DNA from 3 places in the Saccharopolyspora antiqui genome. Region 1 is predicted to be linked to each of the others. Evidence: riboswitches for the same ligand, from Rfam matches in the RefSeq annotation. Region 1 holds a riboswitch; each other region holds the start of a gene.
The links. Region 1 has a riboswitch for thiamine pyrophosphate ahead of thiO (glycine oxidase ThiO). Riboswitches for the same ligand answer to the same signal wherever they lie in the genome.
Positions count from the first base shown of each region.

Region 2: linked by a shared signal. The riboswitch ahead of ACTWQN_RS36505 (purine-cytosine permease family protein) and the one ahead of thiO (glycine oxidase ThiO) in region 1 are both predicted to bind thiamine pyrophosphate.
Region 3: linked by a shared signal. The riboswitch ahead of thiD (bifunctional hydroxymethylpyrimidine kinase/phosphomethylpyrimidine kinase) and the one ahead of thiO (glycine oxidase ThiO) in region 1 are both predicted to bind thiamine pyrophosphate.

Region 1 covers NZ_JBQQBO010000019.1:84,157-90,141, reverse strand. Annotated here, with positions in the region: gene ACTWQN_RS26640 (alpha-lytic protease prodomain-containing protein) at 1-943, shown strand, start outside; gene thiE (thiamine phosphate synthase) at 982-1,653, opposite strand; TPP riboswitch at 1,759-1,864, shown strand; gene thiO (glycine oxidase ThiO) at 1,855-2,973, shown strand; gene thiS (sulfur carrier protein ThiS) at 2,970-3,170, shown strand; gene ACTWQN_RS26620 (thiazole synthase) at 3,322-4,086, shown strand; gene ACTWQN_RS26615 (hypothetical protein) at 4,247-4,825, opposite strand; gene ACTWQN_RS26610 (FUSC family protein) at 4,869-5,985, opposite strand, start outside.
Region 2 covers NZ_JBQQBO010000041.1:19,208-25,192, forward strand. Annotated here, with positions in the region: gene ACTWQN_RS36495 (family 2B encapsulin nanocompartment shell protein) at 1-593, shown strand, start outside; gene ACTWQN_RS36500 (family 2 encapsulin nanocompartment cargo protein polyprenyl transferase) at 668-1,711, shown strand; gene ACTWQN_RS36505 (purine-cytosine permease family protein) at 1,819-3,144, opposite strand; TPP riboswitch at 3,135-3,248, opposite strand; gene ACTWQN_RS36510 (SAM-dependent methyltransferase) at 3,452-4,255, opposite strand; gene ACTWQN_RS36515 (VOC family protein) at 4,418-4,801, shown strand; gene ACTWQN_RS36520 (LacI family DNA-binding transcriptional regulator) at 4,817-5,848, opposite strand.
Region 3 covers NZ_JBQQBO010000040.1:25,016-31,000, reverse strand. Annotated here, with positions in the region: gene tenA (thiaminase II) at 1-675, opposite strand, end outside; gene thiD (bifunctional hydroxymethylpyrimidine kinase/phosphomethylpyrimidine kinase) at 744-1,541, opposite strand; TPP riboswitch at 1,529-1,623, opposite strand; gene ACTWQN_RS36320 (hypothetical protein) at 1,663-1,920, opposite strand; gene ACTWQN_RS36315 (hypothetical protein) at 2,091-2,828, shown strand; gene ACTWQN_RS36310 (hypothetical protein) at 3,057-3,194, shown strand; gene ACTWQN_RS36305 (AMP-binding protein) at 3,241-4,878, shown strand; gene orn (oligoribonuclease) at 4,927-5,586, shown strand; tRNA gene ACTWQN_RS36295 (tRNA-His) at 5,699-5,774, shown strand.

The DNA.
Region 1 (5,985 bases):
CGCCCAGGAGGCCGCCGCCAACCGCGCGGACCAGCAGCTGCGCGGCTCGCTGGCCGGGACGTTCGGCGGGTCCTACTTCGACGCCGAGTCCGGCAAGCTCGTCGTCGGCGTGACCGACCCGGCGCGCTTCGACGAGATCCGCGCGGCTGGCGCGGAAGCCAGGCAGGTCGACTTCACCATCGAGGAGCTCAACGGCGTCGTCGAAGGCCTCAACTCGTACAGCACGCTGGCTCCTGACGGGGTCTCCGGCTGGTACGCCGACGGCAGCGAGAACTCCGTTGTCGTCACCACCAGGCCGGGCACCGAGCTCCAGGCGGCGCAGTTCGTGCGGGCGGCCGGGGTCCTGGTGGACGCGGTCCGGGTCGTCGAGTCCCTCGAAGACCCGCGGACCTACGCCGACGTCATCGGCGGCAACGCCTACTACATCGGCAGCGGCAGCCGCTGCTCGGTCGGGTTCTCGGTGCAGGGCGGCTTCGTGACCGCCGGGCACTGCGGCAGCGAGGGCGACAGCACCTCGGAGCCCACCGGCCAGTTCGAGGGCTCGTCGTTCCCGGGCAACGACTACGGCTGGGTGGCGGTCGGCTCCGGCGAGACCCCGCAGCCGGCGGTGAACCGGTACGACGGCAGCACCGTCGGCGTCGCCGGCTCGTCCGAGTCCGCCGAGGGTGCGTCGATCTGCCGCTCCGGTTCGACGACCGGTTGGCACTGCGGTTCGGTCGAGGCCAAGAACCAGACGGTGCAGTACCCGCAGGGCACCGTGTCCGGCCTGACCCGCACCAACGTCTGCGCCGAACCCGGCGACTCGGGTGGCTCCTGGCTCTCCGGTGACCAGGCCCAGGGCGTGACCTCGGGTGGTTCGGGCAACTGCTCGTCCGGCGGCACGACCTACTTCCAGCCGGTGAACGAAATCCTCCAGGCCTACGGCCTGACGCTGCTCACCTAACCGGTCACCGGTACCGACAACGGTCGTGGGTGCCGCGATCACGGCAGGCGGTCGCGGAGGTTCCGCGCGGCCGCGCGGGGATCCTCGGCCTCGGTGATCGCGCGAACCACGACGATCCGCTGCGCACCCGCCTTGAGCGCGTCGTCGAGGTTGTCCGGGCCGATGCCGCCGATGGCGAACCACGGCCGACCGTGTCCCCGGTGCTCCGCGGCGTGCTCCACCAGATCCAGCCCGGCCGCCGGTCGACCCGGTTTGGTCGGCGTGGTCCACACCGGGCCGGTGCAGAAGTAGTCCACCCCCGGTTCGATGGCCGCGGCGTCGGCCTGCACCACGTCGTGCGTGGACCTGCCGATCGCGATGTGCTCTCCGACGATGCGCCGGGCGATCTCCACCGGCAGATCGTCCTGTCCGAGGTGCAGGATGTCGGCCTCGGCCGCCATGGCGATGTCCGCGCGGTCGTTCACCGCGAGCAGCGCACCGTGCCGCACGCAGGCCTCGGCCAGCACCTCCAGCGCGGCCAGTTCGTGGCGGGCTTCCAGCGGAGCGCCACTCGGGTTCTTGTCCCGCAACTGGATGATGTCGACTCCACCGTCGAGCGCGGCCTCCGCGAACTCCGCGAGGTCACCGCGCTCGCTGCGTGCGTCGGTGCACAGGTACAGCCGTGCCTCGCCGAGGCGAGCGCGGATGCCGAAACCGTCCAATCCAGGCATGTTCCACAGGGTAACTGCTGGCACCACCGCCGCCGGAGCGCACAGGTTCGTGAAACGAGTTCAGGGACAGGCACTGACGTCGAGATCCTCGCCCGGTACGGTGGACTCGGTGAGCACGGGAGTCCGGACACCGGGCTGAGAGGGGGCGTTGGCCCCGACCGTCGAACCTGATCCGGGTCATGCCGGCGCAGGGAGCGTGGAGTGTCTGAACAACGAACCGATCACGTCGTCGTAGTGGGCGGCGGCGTCATCGGCATGTCCGTCGCCTGGCGGGCGGCCGCCGCCGGACATCGCGTGCGACTCGTCGACGCCGAACCGGCATCCGGGGCGTCTTACGTGGCCGGTGGCATGCTGGCGCCGATCGCCGAGGCGTGGCCCGGCGAAGAAGAACTGCTGGAACTGGGTGCGGCGTCGCTGCGGCAATGGCCGACGTTCGCCGACGAGCTGAGCCGCGCCGCCGGGCTGCCTTCTGGCCTGCGCCGCGAGGGAACCCTCGTGGTCGGGGTCGACAGCGCCGACCGGGCCGAACTGGACAACCTGGCCGACTACCTCGCCAGGCTCGGCCGCACCGTCAACCGGCTGTCCAGCCGGGAACTGCGCCGACTCGAACCATCGCTGGGCCCGGCGGTGCGCGGCGGGCTCGAAGTGCCGGGTGATCTCGCGGTCGACAACCGGGTGGCGCTGCGCGCGCTGCGCGCGGCGGCCACCGCGGCGGGCGTCGAATTCGTCGCGGCGAAGGCGAAGAGCGTGCGGCCCGGCGCCGTGCAGCTCGAAGAATCCACTGTGGACTGCGACATGGTGGTGATCGCGGCCGGTGCGCATTCCGGTGCGCTGCATCCCGTGCTGCGGGACCGGATCCGGCCGGTGAAGGGCGAAATCCTCCGGCTGCGCGCGCGGGCCACGGCACTGCCGCCGCCGAGCCGCACGGTCCGCGGTCCGGTGCACGGCCGTCCGGTCTACCTCGTGCCGCGCGACGACGGCGGCCTGGTGCTCGGCGCCACCCAGTACGAAGTCGGCTTCGACACCGAGGTCACGGTGGGCGGGGTGCGCGACCTGATCGCCGACGCCGAGCAGCTGGTGCCGGGCATCTCTGAGTACCAGCTCGTCGAGGCCGCGGCCGGGCTGCGCCCGAGCACCGACGACAACCTGCCGGTGCTCGGCTGGTTGGAGCCCGGCGTGCTGGCGGCCACCGGGCACCACCGCGGCGGCTTCCTGCTCGCCCCGGCCACTGTCGACGCGGTGCTCGCCCTGCTGCGCGGCGAGGAGCCCGCCGCCGAGGTCAAGGTCGCCGATCCGAGTCGATGGGGAGGACAGCAGTGAACGTCGTGCTCAACGGGGAACCACGGGAGACCGCCACCGACGCCACGCTCGCATCGGTGCTGCGCGAATTCGGGGTGCCCGAGCGGGGAGTGGCCGTGGCGCTCGACGGCGCGGTGGTGCCCCGAGCCCAGTGGCCGGAGACCACGCTGCGCCCCGATGCCGCCATCGAGGTCCTCACCGCAGTGCAAGGAGGGTGACGTGACGCCGCCCCACCCGGAGGAGGGGTTTCCAACCCGAAAGGTTGCGGCCCAGCCCGAATCGACCCCTTGCGGGGCAACGGAGGCATACCGAACCACGGCACCGATACCCGCGCCGCCCGGAGTCGGCGGTCCCGTCGTTAGGAGACTCATGGACGACCCGTTGGTAATCGCCGACCGGAAGTTCGGCTCGCGACTGATCACCGGGACCGGCGGGGCGACGAACCTCGCGGTCCTGGAACGCGCGTTGATCGCGTCCGGAACCGAGCTGACGACCGTGGCGATGCGCCGCGCCGATGCCGGCGGCGGCACCGGGGTGCTCGACCTGCTGCGCAAGCTGGGCATCGAGGCGCTGCCCAACACGGCGGGCTGCCGGACGGCGGCCGAGGCCGTGCTGACCGCGCAGTTGGCCCGCGAAGCGTTGGAGACGAACTGGGTCAAGCTGGAGGTCGTCGCCGACGAGGACACCCTGCTACCCGATCCGGTCGAGCTGCTGGACGCCGCCGAGCAGCTGGTCGACCAGGGTTTCGTGGTGCTGGCCTACACCAACGACGATCCGGTGCTGGCGCTGAAGCTCGAAGAGGTCGGTTGCGCCGCGGTGATGCCGCTGGGCTCGCCGATCGGCACCGGCCTGGGCATCCGGAACCCGCACAACATCGAGATGATCGTCTCCCGGGCGTCGGTCCCGATCGTGCTGGACGCGGGCATCGGCACGGCCTCGGACGCGGCGCTGGCCATGGAACTCGGCTGCTCGGCGGTGCTCCTGGCCACCGCGGTCACCCGAGCCCAGGACCCGGAGCGCATGGCGGCGGCGATGCGAGCGGCGGTCGAAGCCGGTCGCCTGGCGTCCCTGGCGGGCCGAATCCCACAACGCTTCTGGGCCCAAGCCTCCAGCCCCGGCCACCCGACCCGGTGAGGTAGTTCCAAGCACGCGTCACCAGCACGAATGATGTTGCTGATTCCGCCGGTGGTGTAGCCTTTTGGCAGGAGTTCGGTGCCGTGGGCATCGGGCGAGTCGCACGGTCGGGTGCACCCGGGGCATACCGGGACCCCGGCCGTACGCATGCCATGGCTGATCAACACGAGGTTGGCACTTCGACTTCGTAGATGCGGTCATTCAGCAATTCCCGATAGCCGCTCATCCCCATGCGATCGGTTCGTACCGCGCCCGCAACGATGTCGGCTGCCCAAAGCAGCCGTTCCGACTTGCCAGGTAGATGCACCACGTGGAAACGGGCACCCGGGGGAAGGCTGAAGCGGGCCCCGCGGGCTGTGGCGATGTCTCGGGCATTGAGTGCCGTGGTGCGGCTTTCCAAGCACAACTCGTTGACACCGAAATCGTGCAACTCGACCACCAACCGGGTCAGGCATGCCGCGCGGGCACGTTCCTGACGTTTCAACGGCACCGGGGTTCCGACCGTGACAACGTGAAATCCGGGCAGGTCCGCAATGGCCTTCGTCGCGCTGCGCCGCTGCTGGGCATCCATGTCGTTCCAGTGCAGCTTCATTTTGGGGCGTTTCCCGCGCAGCCCCGCCAACGCAGTGCGCGCCACCTCATGAACACCAACGTCGAACACCACTGCAGCGAGCACGTAGAAACCTCCCGCTGAGGCTTCCAGCACGGATTCGTCGCCGAACGCGCTGAGTGTGATCATCTCACTGAGCGTAGCCGTCAGTGCCGACGGCCTCGGTGGGCGGTCAGCGGATGTGGAGGCGTTGGGGGCGGACGAAGGTGATCGTGTAGCTCTTCCACGGGCTGTCGTAGCCGAAGGTCCGGTCGATGGCCAGGCGGGCGTGCAGGGCGTTCTCGACCAGCGAGCTCGCCAGCAGTTCGGTGGCCGGGGCGCTGCCCTCCGGCACGTCCGGGATCCGCGCCGTCGGCTTGCCGGCCAGCAGGTCGTCCACCGCGCGCAGCGCCGGGACCGCGACCGCCTGTTCGGCCTCCGGCCGGAACGCGAGGGTCGCGACGTCCTGCCGCAACGCGTCGAGCGCGATGGCCGCCGCGCGGGTCGCGCGGTCGTCGTCGGTCTCCTCGCCGATCCCGTCGAGCAGCGCGGGCATGCCGAGCAGATCTTGGGTGCGCCGCAACGCGAGCACGTTCGCCGCCTGCAACGCCGCGGGCAGATCGACGCCCTGGCCAGCGGCGCGCACGCTGCGCAGCAGCTCCGACACCGACCACACCGTGGAGCGCACCGCGCCGCGCACGTCCGGCAGGATGCTGCTGGGCAGCACCAGATAGCTGACGTAGCCGACGATGAGCGCGATGGCCGCGCCGACCGCCGTGTTCGCCGCGAAGCTGATCGCCACGTTCACCGGCGGCCGCTCCAGCCGCAACGCCTGATCGACCACGGTCACCACGATCAGACAACCCAGCAGCGTCTGGTACTCGCCGCGCAACCGCGCCATGTTCAGCAACATGCCGCCGATCACCAGCGGTACCAATAGGAACGCGCCCGGCAGCAGGGTGATCAGCAACGCCAGCGCGGTCACGCCGAGCACCGCGCCCCCGGTGCGTTCCAAGGCGCCGGTCATGCTGTCGCGGGCCGCCGGTTGCAGCACCACGTACAGCGCGAGCAGCAGACCGGACGCCGACGGGTCGCGCAGCAGCAGGACGATCACCATGCCGATGGAGACCGCGAGCGTGCAGCGCAGCGCGTGCCGGAACAGCGACGACCGCAACGACAGGTGTGCCCGTACCGCACCGGCGAACCGCTCCCGGCGCGCGCCGGGAGCCTGCGGCGGCAGCGGTGTCTCGACGCGCTGCACCACGGCCGCCCGAATCCGGTCGAGCCCCTCGTTGATGCGGCGCACCGCG
Region 2 (5,985 bases), on a different contig from region 1:
CCGACCTCTACAACCAACCGATGAACCAGACCGAGCAGCAGTTGCGGCTGACCATCGAGGCACTGCGCGAACGCCAAGAGCACGAGCTGATCAACAACCGCGACTTCGGCTTGCTGCACAACGCCGACCTGCGGCAGCGCATCCACACCCGCACCGGCCCACCCACCCCCGACGACCTCGACGAACTGCTTTCCAGGCGCCGCAAAACGCGGTTCTTCCTGGCCCACCCGAAGACCATCGCTGCCTTCGGTAGGGAGTGCAACCGCCGCGGCATCTACCCGCAGACCACGCAGGTGCAGGGCCGCCACGTGCACGCCTGGCGGGGCGTACCGGTGCTGCCCAGCGACAAGATCCCGATCAGCGCAACCGGCACCAGTTCGATCCTGGCGATGCGCACCGGCGAGGAAGACCACGGCGTCATCGGGTTGCGGCAAACCGGCATCCCGGACGAGCACCGCCCCGGGCTCAGCGTCCAGTTCACCGGCATCAGCGAACAAGCGGTGATCTCGTACCTGGTCAGCGCCTACTTCTCCGCCGCAGTCCTGGTACCGGACGCGCTCGGTGTCCTCGAACACGTCGAAATCGCCCGCTGACACCGCGTCCCCAATCGGCGCCCAGCCGCACAACACGACCTGTGAAGAAATTCGCCTGTTCGAAGGGAAATCGGATGGCCACCATTCAGCACGACGCCAACAAGGCGGGCACGGCCTACGAGGCGTTGACACGTAGCCGCGCGATGGTCGAGCCCGCCTTGCGGGCCGCGGTCGACCGGTTGCCCACCCGCATGCAGCAGATCACCGGCTACCACTTCGGGTGGTGGGACGAGCGCGGCAACCCGGTCCGCGCCGACCGCGGCAAGGCGCTGCGACCCGCGATGGTGCTGCTCGCCGCCACCTCCGTCGGCGGTGATGCCGCCTCGGCGGTGCCCGCCGCCGTCGCGGTGGAGCTGGTGCACAACTTCTCGCTGCTGCACGACGACGTGCTGGACGGCGACGTCACCCGGCGCCATCGACCCACCGCGTGGACGGTGTTCGGCAGCGGTTCGGCGATCCTCGCCGGGGATGCGCTGCTGGCGCTGGCCGCCGACGTGTTGGGCGGATGTCGGCATCCCGAGGCCGCCAACGCGGTGCGGACGTTGAGCACCGCCGTGCTGAACCTGATCAACGGGCAGATCGCGGACCTCGACTTCGAGGAACGCCGGGACGTCGATCTGGCGGAATGCCAACGCATGGCCCGCGACAAGACCGGGGCGCTGCTGGGCTGCGCGTGTGCGCTGGGCGCGTTGTTCGGCGGCGGCAAGGGCACGCAGATCACCCGGCTGCGCAGCTTCGGCGAGCGGCTGGGGCTGGCCTTCCAGCACGTCGACGATCTGCTGGGCATCTGGGGCGATCCGGCGATCACCGGCAAACCGGTGTTCTCCGACCTGCGCACCCGCAAGAAGACCCTGCCGGTGGTTTCCGCGCTGACCTCCGGCATGCCCGCCGGTCAGCGGCTGGCCGCCCTCTACCTCCGCGACCAGCCGCTGTCCGGCAGCGAACTGGCCCAATGCGCCGAGCTGATCGCCCTGGCCGGTGGCCGCACCTGGAGCCAGAACCAAGCCGACGAACTACTCGCCGCGGCCCTCAGCGACCTCCGCCGCTGCGACCCCAGCCCACGAGCAGCCGAAGAACTGAGCGCCCTGGCCCAACTGGTAACCCACCGCGACCACTAACCCCATTCCACCCATCCCGAGCGACGACTAGCGCCCGGCTCTCGTTCGAGTGAGGGGTGAAGGGCACCTTTGACCGGCTTAGTCGGTCGAAGGTGCCCTTCACTCGGTTATGGCTTGTGGGTGCGGCGGGTGGCTGTGCCGATTATCGCGGCTGCTATTGCTGCGGTTAGGAATGATGCGAGGGAGGCGCTGAGCCAGGTTGGTGGGGTGAAGGTGAGGAGGGCTTGGAGGTTGGTCCAGAGGTCCGTCCACCAGCCGAGTTCGCCGGGGTTGATCAGCTGGAACACCACGAAACCCAGCAGCCAGGCCACCAGCATCCCCCACCGGGACGGGGCGTGCGCGGACAGGTCCCAGCTCTGGCGGCGGCCGGGCAGGAAGTAATCCACCGCCAGCACCCCGAACAGCGGCACGAAAACCGATCCGATCAGCAGCAGGAAGTTCGAGAACTGGGCGATGTCCAGGGTCAGCGCCAACAACGTCGTCACCACACCGACGGCCACGCTCAGCACCCGACGATCCGTGCTGGGCCGCAGGTTCTGGATCGACACCGCCGTCGAGTAGGTGTCGGCGAAGGACTGGTCCACCTCGCGCAACACCAGGATCCCGAAGAAGATCACCCCGAGCGGCACCGCGAGCAGCGGATCGAACGCCTTGTCCGCATCGCCGCCGACCAACGCCAACCCGAGCAACCCCAACAGGTAGCAAGCGATCTGGGTGACCGAATAACCCACCGTGGCAGCGGTGAACGCGCCAGCCGCGGACTTCGAGTGCCGCGAGTAGTCCGAGGCGACCGGGATCCAGGACACCGCGACCGCCAGCGCGGCGTCCGCACCGGGCCAAAACCCTTGCCAGGAACCATTGTTCAGCTCCGGCAGCGGGTGGCGCAGCAGTTGGACGAAGAAGTACACCATCGCGATCGCCACCGCGATGCTCACGTAGCGGCGCAACAACCGCAGCGCACCGAGCGGGCGCAGCGTGAGCGCGGTGGTCAGCACCCCGGCCACCAGCACGTACAGCCACTGCGGACCGCCGCCGAACAACGCCGCCGTACCCTGCGCGATCACCAGCAGCTCGAAGGTGCCCCAACCGACCAGCTGCAGGATGTTCAGCACGGTCGGCAGGTACGACAGCTTGGTGCCGAAAAGCCCGCGCAGCAACATCATCGACGGCGCCCCGGTGCGCGCACCGGGAATCGCCGCGATGCCGACCATGACGCTGCCCAGCACGGTCCCGACCACGCACGCCACCACCGCGGCGAGGAACGACAACTGCGGCACACCGCTGGGGGCGAGCACGGCCAGCGCGCCGCTGAAACCGAGCAGGCTGACCCCGAGGTTGCCCCAGAACGCGCCCTGGTCGAGCACACCGAGCGTCTTGGGTGCGGGTTCGTCGAGAGTGTGCGGAACTTCGGAACGATCGACATCAAGGGCCATCAACAGCTCCCTACGCCGGAATTACCCGGACAGGTTCAGCGGTCGGTGGCGCGTGTGGTGCCACCCTCTCAGCCCGGTGCGCCCGAGCTCCCGCGTGGATAGTTCGGCGACACCCTACCCCGCCGAATCCGGCGATGTCAGACCGGTCCGGGGAAATCGTCTCCGACAGCGGAAATCACGAAGACCGGCCGCGCAGATCGTCAAGACGTTCACCTTGGCGCGCACCAGGATCGCGGAGCCCTGGTCGCCCAGTGGATCCCGGGCCGCGTCGACTTCAGGAGTGGCCGCACCGGGTCAACTGCAACTCTCAGCTCTTGCGGCCGACGGCTCCGTACAGCCAGCCGGTGGCTTCCGGTCCCGGGTCGATCGGGTCGGGCTGCCAGCCGTCGATGGTGACCAGACCTGGGTCGACGAGGTCGAAGCCGTCGAAGAAGCGGCCGATCTCGGTGTGGTCGCGGAAGTAGATGGGGGTCGGGGTGGCCGCGTAGACCGACTCGATCTGAGCGACCGCGTCCGGTGATTTGTCATCCGTGGTGACGTGGGTGGCCGCGATGTGACTGCCGGAAGCCAGGACGGCGCGCAACTGGCCCATGACCGCGGGACGTTCCTCGACCGTCAGGAAGTGCACCATGGCGATCATGAGCACGGCGACGGGTTCGTCGAAGTCGATCAGCCTGGCCGTCTCGGGATGTTCGAGCACTTCGGCTGGGCGGTGCATGTCGGCGGTGACCACGGTGGTGTTGTCGTCGGAGGCCAGCAGGGCGCGACCGTGCGCGAGAACGATCGGGTCGTTGTCGACGTAGACCACGCGGGCATCCGGGTTGATCTCCTGCGCGATCTCGTGCGTGTTGCCGACGGTGGGCAGACCCGAGCCGATGTCGATGAACTGCTTGACCCCTTGGCGGGCCATGTACCGCACCGCGCGCCGCAGGAACGCCCGGTTCTCCTGGGCGAGCTGGCGGATTTCCGGCATGGCCTGGGCCACCCGCTCGACGGCGTCGCGGTCGACCTGGTAATTGTCCTTGCCGCCCAGGTAGTAGTCGTACATCCGCGCGACGCTGGGCCTGTTCATGTCGATCGACGACAAACCGGAATCGTCCTGCCGTTCCATGACAGCGCCTCCATCCGTTTCCTGATGATCACCTTAGTGGCAATCCCGTTGCTTCGGGGAGACGGATCCCGCAGCGCCGAGCACGACAGCCATTGACTTCGACCTAGGTATAGCTCCTAGCCTCGACACGTCGCGGAAACGACGAGGAAAGCGAGCGAGATCATGGCTGTTCAGCTGAACCACACGATCGTCGCAGTCACCGACAAGGTCGCCTCCGCCAGGTTCCTGGCCGACCTGCTGGGGCTGCCCGAGCCGGAGCCCTTCGGCCCGTTCATCTGCGTGCAGACCAGCAACGACGTCACCCTGGACTACCTGGAGACCGACGGCGAGATCACTTCGCAGCACTACGCGTTCCTGGTCAGCGAGGCGGAGTTCGACGAGATCTTCGGGCGGATCAAGGCGCAGGGGCTGGCGCACTGGGCCGACCCGGCGCACCGGGAACCGGGGCAGATCAACACCCGTGACGGCGGGCGCGGCGTCTACTTCGACGACCCCAACGGCCACATCCTGGAGATCCTCACCCGACCCTACGGCAGCGGCCAATGACCGGGTTTCTCCTGGTCAGACGCGTACATCTGGCACACGGCTGAAGCACACCGAGCGGCGTCCGACGACTTGCGGCGTCGCGGGCACCAACACGTCGTGCGGCGCTTCGCCGCGCAGCTGCGCCAGCAGCGCTCCGACGGCCGCCTGGCCCAGGTCCTGCACCGGCATCGCCACCGTGGTCAGCGGTGGCTCCAGGTAGTCGGCGAAGGGCAGGTCGTCGTAGCTGATCACCGACACGTCCTCGGGGATGCGCCGCCCGCTCTGCCGGATCGCGTGCACGACCCCGACGGCCTGGCTGAACATGCTGACGTAGATGGCCGTCAGCTCCGGGTGCTCGGCGAGCAGCCGAATGGCGGCCGCCGCCCCACCCGCCCCGGTGAACTCACCGCGCGACATCGACCCCACCAGTTCGTGCGCCCGCATTTCCTGGTGGAAGCCCCGTTCCCGGCCCTGCGACGGCTCGATCTCGGCAGGTCCGGCCACGTGGCCGATGGCCCGATGGCCGTGCGCGAGCAGATGCCGCACGGCCGCCGCGCTGGCCTGCGCGCCGTCCATCAGCACGTTGCGCCCGGAGCCCGGCACGCCACGGTTGACGAACACGTGCGGCACGTCGGCCAGCGTCGGTTCGGCCAGCAACGGGTGATCTGGGCGCGCCGAGGCGATCAGCAGCCCGTCGACCCGACCGGCCGCGACCAGCTCGGTGATCGATTCGTCGGCTTCGGTCCCCTCGGCGTCCTCGGTGACCAGCACGACGTACCCGGCCAGCCGGGCGCACCGGTAGGCGCCGCGCAGGATCCGCGCGTAGACCGGGTTCGTCAGGTCCGGGATCAGCATCGCGATGGCCCGCGCGCTGGAACCGGCCAGGGCGCGGGCGCCCGCATGCGCGCGGTAACCGAGCTCCGCGGCGGCGGCCAACACGCGCCGCCGGGTCTCCGGCCGCGCCGACAGCGTCGGATCGTCGTTGAGCACCCGGGAGACGACCGACTTGGTCACCCCGGCCCGCTCGGCGACGTCGACCAGCCGGGCCCGTCCCTGCCGATTCGTCACGCCGCCGACCATAGCAGCGGAAAACCGGTCTCCTGTTGGTCAGACCTTGACATCGCGGGTCCTGGGCGGCATAGGCTGCGGCAGCGAAAACCGGTTTTCTCCGCACCATCGAAACGGCGCATCCACACTGGACAACT
Region 3 (5,985 bases), on a different contig from region 1:
GATCCAGGCGCTGTTCCAGAACAGCCACTCGTACTCGGTCGCGCGGGTGAACGCTTCGAGCATTCGCTCCCGCATCTCGTCATCGACGCTGCCCGCGACCCGGTCGGTGAGGTCGCGGGCGGCCAGCACCGCTTCGGCGAACTCGTCGTCGGCGTAGGTCTCGATCCACGCCCGGTAGGGGTGGCCTTCGGCGCCGCCGGTGGCCGCCAGGATCGTGGTGCCGACGTGCTGGTACACCCAGAAGCACGGCAGCAGCGCCGCCAACAGCACCGGGTAGGGCTCGGTCAACGCGGTCGCCCGCAGGTACGAGGTGTATGCCAGGCACGACGGCGAGGTGTCGATCCCGGCGATCTCGGCATCGGAGAGGCCGAACTCCGCGACGTACCCGGCGTGCAGCCGACGCTCCTCGATCAACGCGCCCTGCGACGCACCGGCCAGGAACGCGGCGTCCTCGGCGTCCTCGGCCCGCGTCGCGGCCGCCGCCAGGGCCTGCGCGAAACCGACCAGGTAGCGCGCGTCCTGCACGATGTAGAAGGCGAAGCGGTCCCGATCCAGCGTGCCGTCGGTGAGCGCGGCGTTGAACGGGTGCTCGACGATCGCCTGCTGCAGATCGACGGTGTGCGCCCAGGCCCGGGCGCAGAAACCATCAGCGGGCGGTGCGGCCAGCTTGCTCATCAGAACCTCTCGTTGGTCGTCGAAGCGATTTCCGCGCTGCGGGCCGGCAGATCCGGCGCGCCCGCCGCTCACCACCAGTGGTGGAAGTGGTGCACCGGGCCGTGGCCGTGGCCGACGTCCAGCCGATCGGACGCGCGCAGCGCCTCGGTCAGGTACTCCTTGGCTTCGCGCACCGCTTCGAGCCAGTCCGCGCGCTGCGGGCGCAGCGCGGCGATCGCGGCCGACAGCGTGCAACCGGTGCCGTGGTCATTGGTGGTCGCCACCCGCTCGCTGGCGAGGAACTCGGCGATCCCGTCGCCGTAGAGCAGGTCCACACTGGACTGCCCGTCGAGGTGGCCGCCCTTGAGCAGCACCTGCTTGGCACCCAGCCCGGCCAGCCGCTCGGCCTGCGCGGGCATGCCGTCGGGATCGGTGATCTCCGGCTCGCCCAGCAGGTCGGCGGCCTCCGGCAGGTTCGGCGTGATCAGATCGACCCGCGGCAGCAGCTCGTCGCGCAGCACGGCGACCGCCTCCGGCGCCAGCAGCCGATCGCCGCTCTTGGCCACCATGACCGGGTCCAGCACCACGTGCGGCGGCGCGTAGCGGTCGAGGACCCCGATGACCGCGCGGATCACCTCCGCGTTGGCCAGCATGCCGATCTTGACCGCGTCCACCCGCACGTCGTCGAGCAGCGTGACCAGCTGGGCGGTGACGAACTCCGGCGGGACCTCGTGCACCTCGGAAACCCCGGTGGTGGTCTGCGCCACCAGCGCGGTGATCACGGACATGCCGTAGGCGCCGTGCGCGGAGAAGGTCTTCAGGTCGGCTTGCACACCGGCACCACCGCTGGGATCGGTGCCCGCGATGGTCAGCACATTGGGAACCATGACGTCCCTCCGCTAGTACGAGCTAGGTCAGGTTCAACGGGTCTGTTCTCAGCCCGGCAGCCGGGCACCCCGCGTCACTCGCACCAACCTAACAACCGCAGGCGATCCAGGGCCATGCCCATCAATCGATCAATCCCACCACCGCGCCCGCGGTCAGCACCTCACCGGCCCGGACCTGGTGCCACAGGGTGCCGGTGGCCAAGGCCGAAACCCAACCGATCCGGCGGCCGAAACGGTCGTCGGCCACCCGGACCTCCGCCAACCGGTCGCCGACGTGCACCTGGCTGCCGTCCGCGGCCAGCCAGCAGACCAGCACCCCGCGCGCCGGAGGGCAGCCGGTCGGCTGCCGCCCCAGAGCCGGGAAATTCAACTCGGTCATCCCCGCCCCCTCGATGATCGCCCCAGCATTGCGCCAGGTGCCGCCGACGACAAGACCATTCGGCCGCAGCACCACCCCGATGGCGCAACGGGACAGCGATCGAATTCACACCGTGAAGACGCCCACTGGCAGCGAAGGTGAGCCTTCCTCGCGGACTAAGCTGGATTGCGATGGAAACCACTACCGATGCCCCCGGCTCCGCCCGTTCCCGTCGGCGACCGCGGCCCGAGGATCCCGCCCGCATCTGGGCCCCGCTGGCGAGCCTGACCGAAGCCGCCGTCGCGGCCGCCGGATCCGGGACCGTGGCGATCACCCGCGGGTTCGACCGCAACAGCAGGCAGCGCGCCAAGGCGCTGCGCGAGCTGCTGGGCCAGCGGGGCGTCGCGGCGATCGAGGTGACGCCAGCGCCGGGCAGCGACCGGCTGTTGGCCGACGCCCAGATCACCGCCGTGGTCAACCTGATCGGCGCCGGTTCGTGGCAGCCCTACCGGCTGGCCGCGAAGCTGCGCGCCCCGGTGCTGACGCCGAAACCCGGCGACCGCCCGGCCGAGGACGTCCAGCGCGATGTGATCGCCCTGGCCGGGGAAACGGGCCAGCGCGACGTCGCCATCTCGCACGTCGCCATCCGCTCCGAGGACCCCGCGGCCAGTCGGCTGACGCTGAGCTACCGGGGCGAGCAGCTCGCGGTTCCCGGCGGCTGGTTGACCGTCGAGTTGCGCGACGGTCAACTGCTGATCCAGGTCGGCGGCGTCAACTTCGCGGAGCAGACGATTACCACCGACCAGCTCCGGGTGGAGGCCTTCGACGCGCCGCACCGGCTGGTACGCGACGAGCTGCCGATCGCCGACTTCGAAGGCGCGGTCACCTTCACCGCAGAACCAGCAGGCCTGCGCATCTGTCCAGTCTGAGGCTCCGTTGCGGCGCGGCCGCGACATGATGCACCCTTGATGTGATCTAGACCATTTCTGGTGACCGATCCGGTGAAACGTCGTCACAGGTCTCCCGCCAGCCCGTCCCTCGATCAACACTGCGCGCGGGAGACAAGCGCGCGGACTGCACCAGGGAGGCTGGGAATCGTGGAGCCCACCAAGCAGTGGCACGTGAGCTGCCGCGATGTCGCAGGCAGACGTAGGGACATGTCGGTATTCGTCAACCAGGGCAGTGTGGTGGTCGTCGCGCCGCCCGGCGAAACAGCGGTGTTGTCCCCGTTGGAGGTCGGCAGACTGCGCGCGGCCCTGCGCGACGCGGTTGTGCAGGCCGCCGCGCAGGAATGAACTGGTCGGGAGCGGGCCGCTTCCGCGCCCCCGACCGGATCCGGAGGTGAGCACCTTGAGGCAACGGTTGGTGGCGCTGCTGGGGCGCGTGATACCGCCGCTGCACACCACGTTCGTACTGGTCAAGCAGGGGGTCATCGGCCCGGTCCGGCCGGACAAACTGCTGCGCATCGTGCTGGCCTGGCGCCGCTGGGGCCTCACCCCGCCGCTGGCCTTCGCCGTCGGCGCGGTGCGCCACCCCGACCGCCCCGCAGTGATCGACGAGCGCGCCGCGCTCAGCTATGCCGAGGTTTCGCAGCGCACCACCCGGCTGGCGGGCGGCCTGCGCAATCGCATCCCCCACGGCACCCGGATCGCGGCGCTGTGCCGCAACCACCACGGGCTGCTCGAAACGACCGTCGCCGCCGCCAAGATCGGCGTCGACGTGGTGCTGCTCAACACCGGTCTGAGCACCAAGCAGCTCACCGACGTGCTCGCCGCACAGCGGGTCGGGCTACTGGTGCTGGACGCCGAATTCCGCGACCGCCTGGCCGACCTGCCCGAAGACCTCGACGTCGTGCTGGCGTGGACCGACGGCGCCACCCGGCACACCACGCTGGAACACCTCATCGCCACCTCCCCGGCCCGGCAGCTGCCCCGGCCGACCCGGCATTCCCGGATGATCGTGTTGACCTCCGGCACCACCGGAACTCCCAAGGGCGCCCGCCGCCCCGACCCGCCGGGCCTGGCACCGGCCGCGGCGATCCTGTCCCGCGTGCCGCTGCGCAGCGGAGAACGGATGCTGATCAGCGCGCCGCTGTTCCACACCTGGGGACTCGCCGCCTTCCAGCTCGGCTCCGTGCTCGGCGCGACGCTGGTGCTGCGCCACAAATTCGACCCCGAACAGGCGCTGGCCGCGGTGCAACGCCACCGGTGCACGTCGATGTTCGCGGTGCCGGTGATGCTGCAACGCATCCTTGAACTCCCCGCGCGGACCCGAGCCGTGTACGACCACAGCTCGCTGCGCATCGTGGCGATCAGCGGTTCGGCGCTGCCAGCCGAGCTGGCCACCCGGTTCCGGCGCGCCTTCGGACCGGTGCTGTACAACCTCTACGGATCCACCGAGGTGTCGTGGGTGAGCATCGCCACGCCGCACGATCTGCGCGCCGCCCCCGGCACGGCGGGCCGACCGCCGCGCGGCACCACCGTGCGCATCCTCGACGACAACGGCGCCCCGGTGCGGCGCGGCACGACCGGACGGATCTTCGCGGGCAACGAAATGCTCTTCGAGGGCTACACCAACGGCAGCAACCGGGAGACCCGCGACGGCCTGATGTCCACCGGTGACCTGGGGCGCGTCGACGCCGCCGGTCGGTTGTTCGTCGTCGGCCGGGAGGACGACATGATCGTCTCCGGCGGCGAGAACGTCTACCCCAAGGAGACCGAGGACGCCATCTCCCGCGTGCCGGAGGTGTCCGAGGCGGCCGTCATCGGCGTCGACGACGCCGAGTTCGGGCAGCGCCTCGCGGCCTTCGTGGTGCTGCGCGAGGACGCCGAACTGGACGCCGAGCAGCTGCGCGAGCGGGTGCGCGGGCAGCTGTCGAAATTCGCCATGCCCCGCGATGTGGTGTTCCTCGACGAGCTGCCGCGCAACGCCACCGGCAAGGTCGTGCCGCGCGAGCTGCTGGACCGCCTGGACCGCTGACCGGCCTGGCTGCGCGAGCACGCTCCGCAGCGCGTTAGGCTGCCTCGGGTGAACGACCGTCTAGTGTGGATCGACTGCGAAATGACCGGTCTCGATCTCGGCAAGGACGCACTGATCGAGATCGCCGCCCTGGTCACCGATGCCGACCTGAACATCCTCGGCGAAGGCGTGGACATCGTCATCCACGCCGACGACGAGACGCTCGCCGCGATGCCCGACGTGGTGCGCGAGATGCACGACCGCTCCGGACTCACCGATGAGGTGCGCCGCTCCACGGTGGCCCTCGCGGACGCCGAGCAGCGGGTGCTGGAGTACGTCCGCCAGTACGTGCCCGAGGGCCGCTCCGCCCCGCTGGCCGGTAACTCCATCGCCACCGACCGCGGGTTCATCTCCCGCGACATGCCTCGGCTGGACGCCCACCTGCACTACCGGATGGTCGACGTGTCCTCCATCAAGGAGCTGTGCCGCCGCTGGTACCCGCGCATCTACTACGCCCAGCCGGAGAAGGGCCTCGCGCACCGCGCCCTGGCCGACATCCGGGAGTCCATCCGCGAGCTGGCCTACTACCGGCGCACCGCGTTCGTCCCGCGGCCCGGGCCCACCAGCGAGCAGGCGCAGGCGGTGGCCGCCGAGCTGCTCAACGGCGATGGCGGCGGTGCCGAGCAGGCCCGCGAACAGTCCGAGCAACATCCGGAATCCGGCCGCTGACCAGCGCGGCCCGGGATAGAAGGAGCCGGTGGGAAACCGGGTGGCAGCGCACGCTACGATGTGAACATCGCTTGCAGCGGCGGCCCTAATGGGTCAGTCCGAAGCGGCCATGGTGGGTGTAGCTCAGTCGGTAGAGCACTGGGTTGTGGTCCCAGGTGTCGCGGGTTCGAATCCCGTCACTCACCCCATGGGAAAGGCCCCGTTCCAACAGAACGGGGCCTTTCCTGTTTCTTTGTTCTTGTCTTTGAAGCGGCGCCAGCCGCTTAGCCCACCTGAGCAACCGGCACCGCCGCGGGTTCTCAGACTCTGCCCACTGGCGTTCTCTGCGAGGACAGCCACGACGTGGTGTATCGGCATACATGATGTCGGGGATCCCGGAGCCGAGACGGCGTCTGAGGT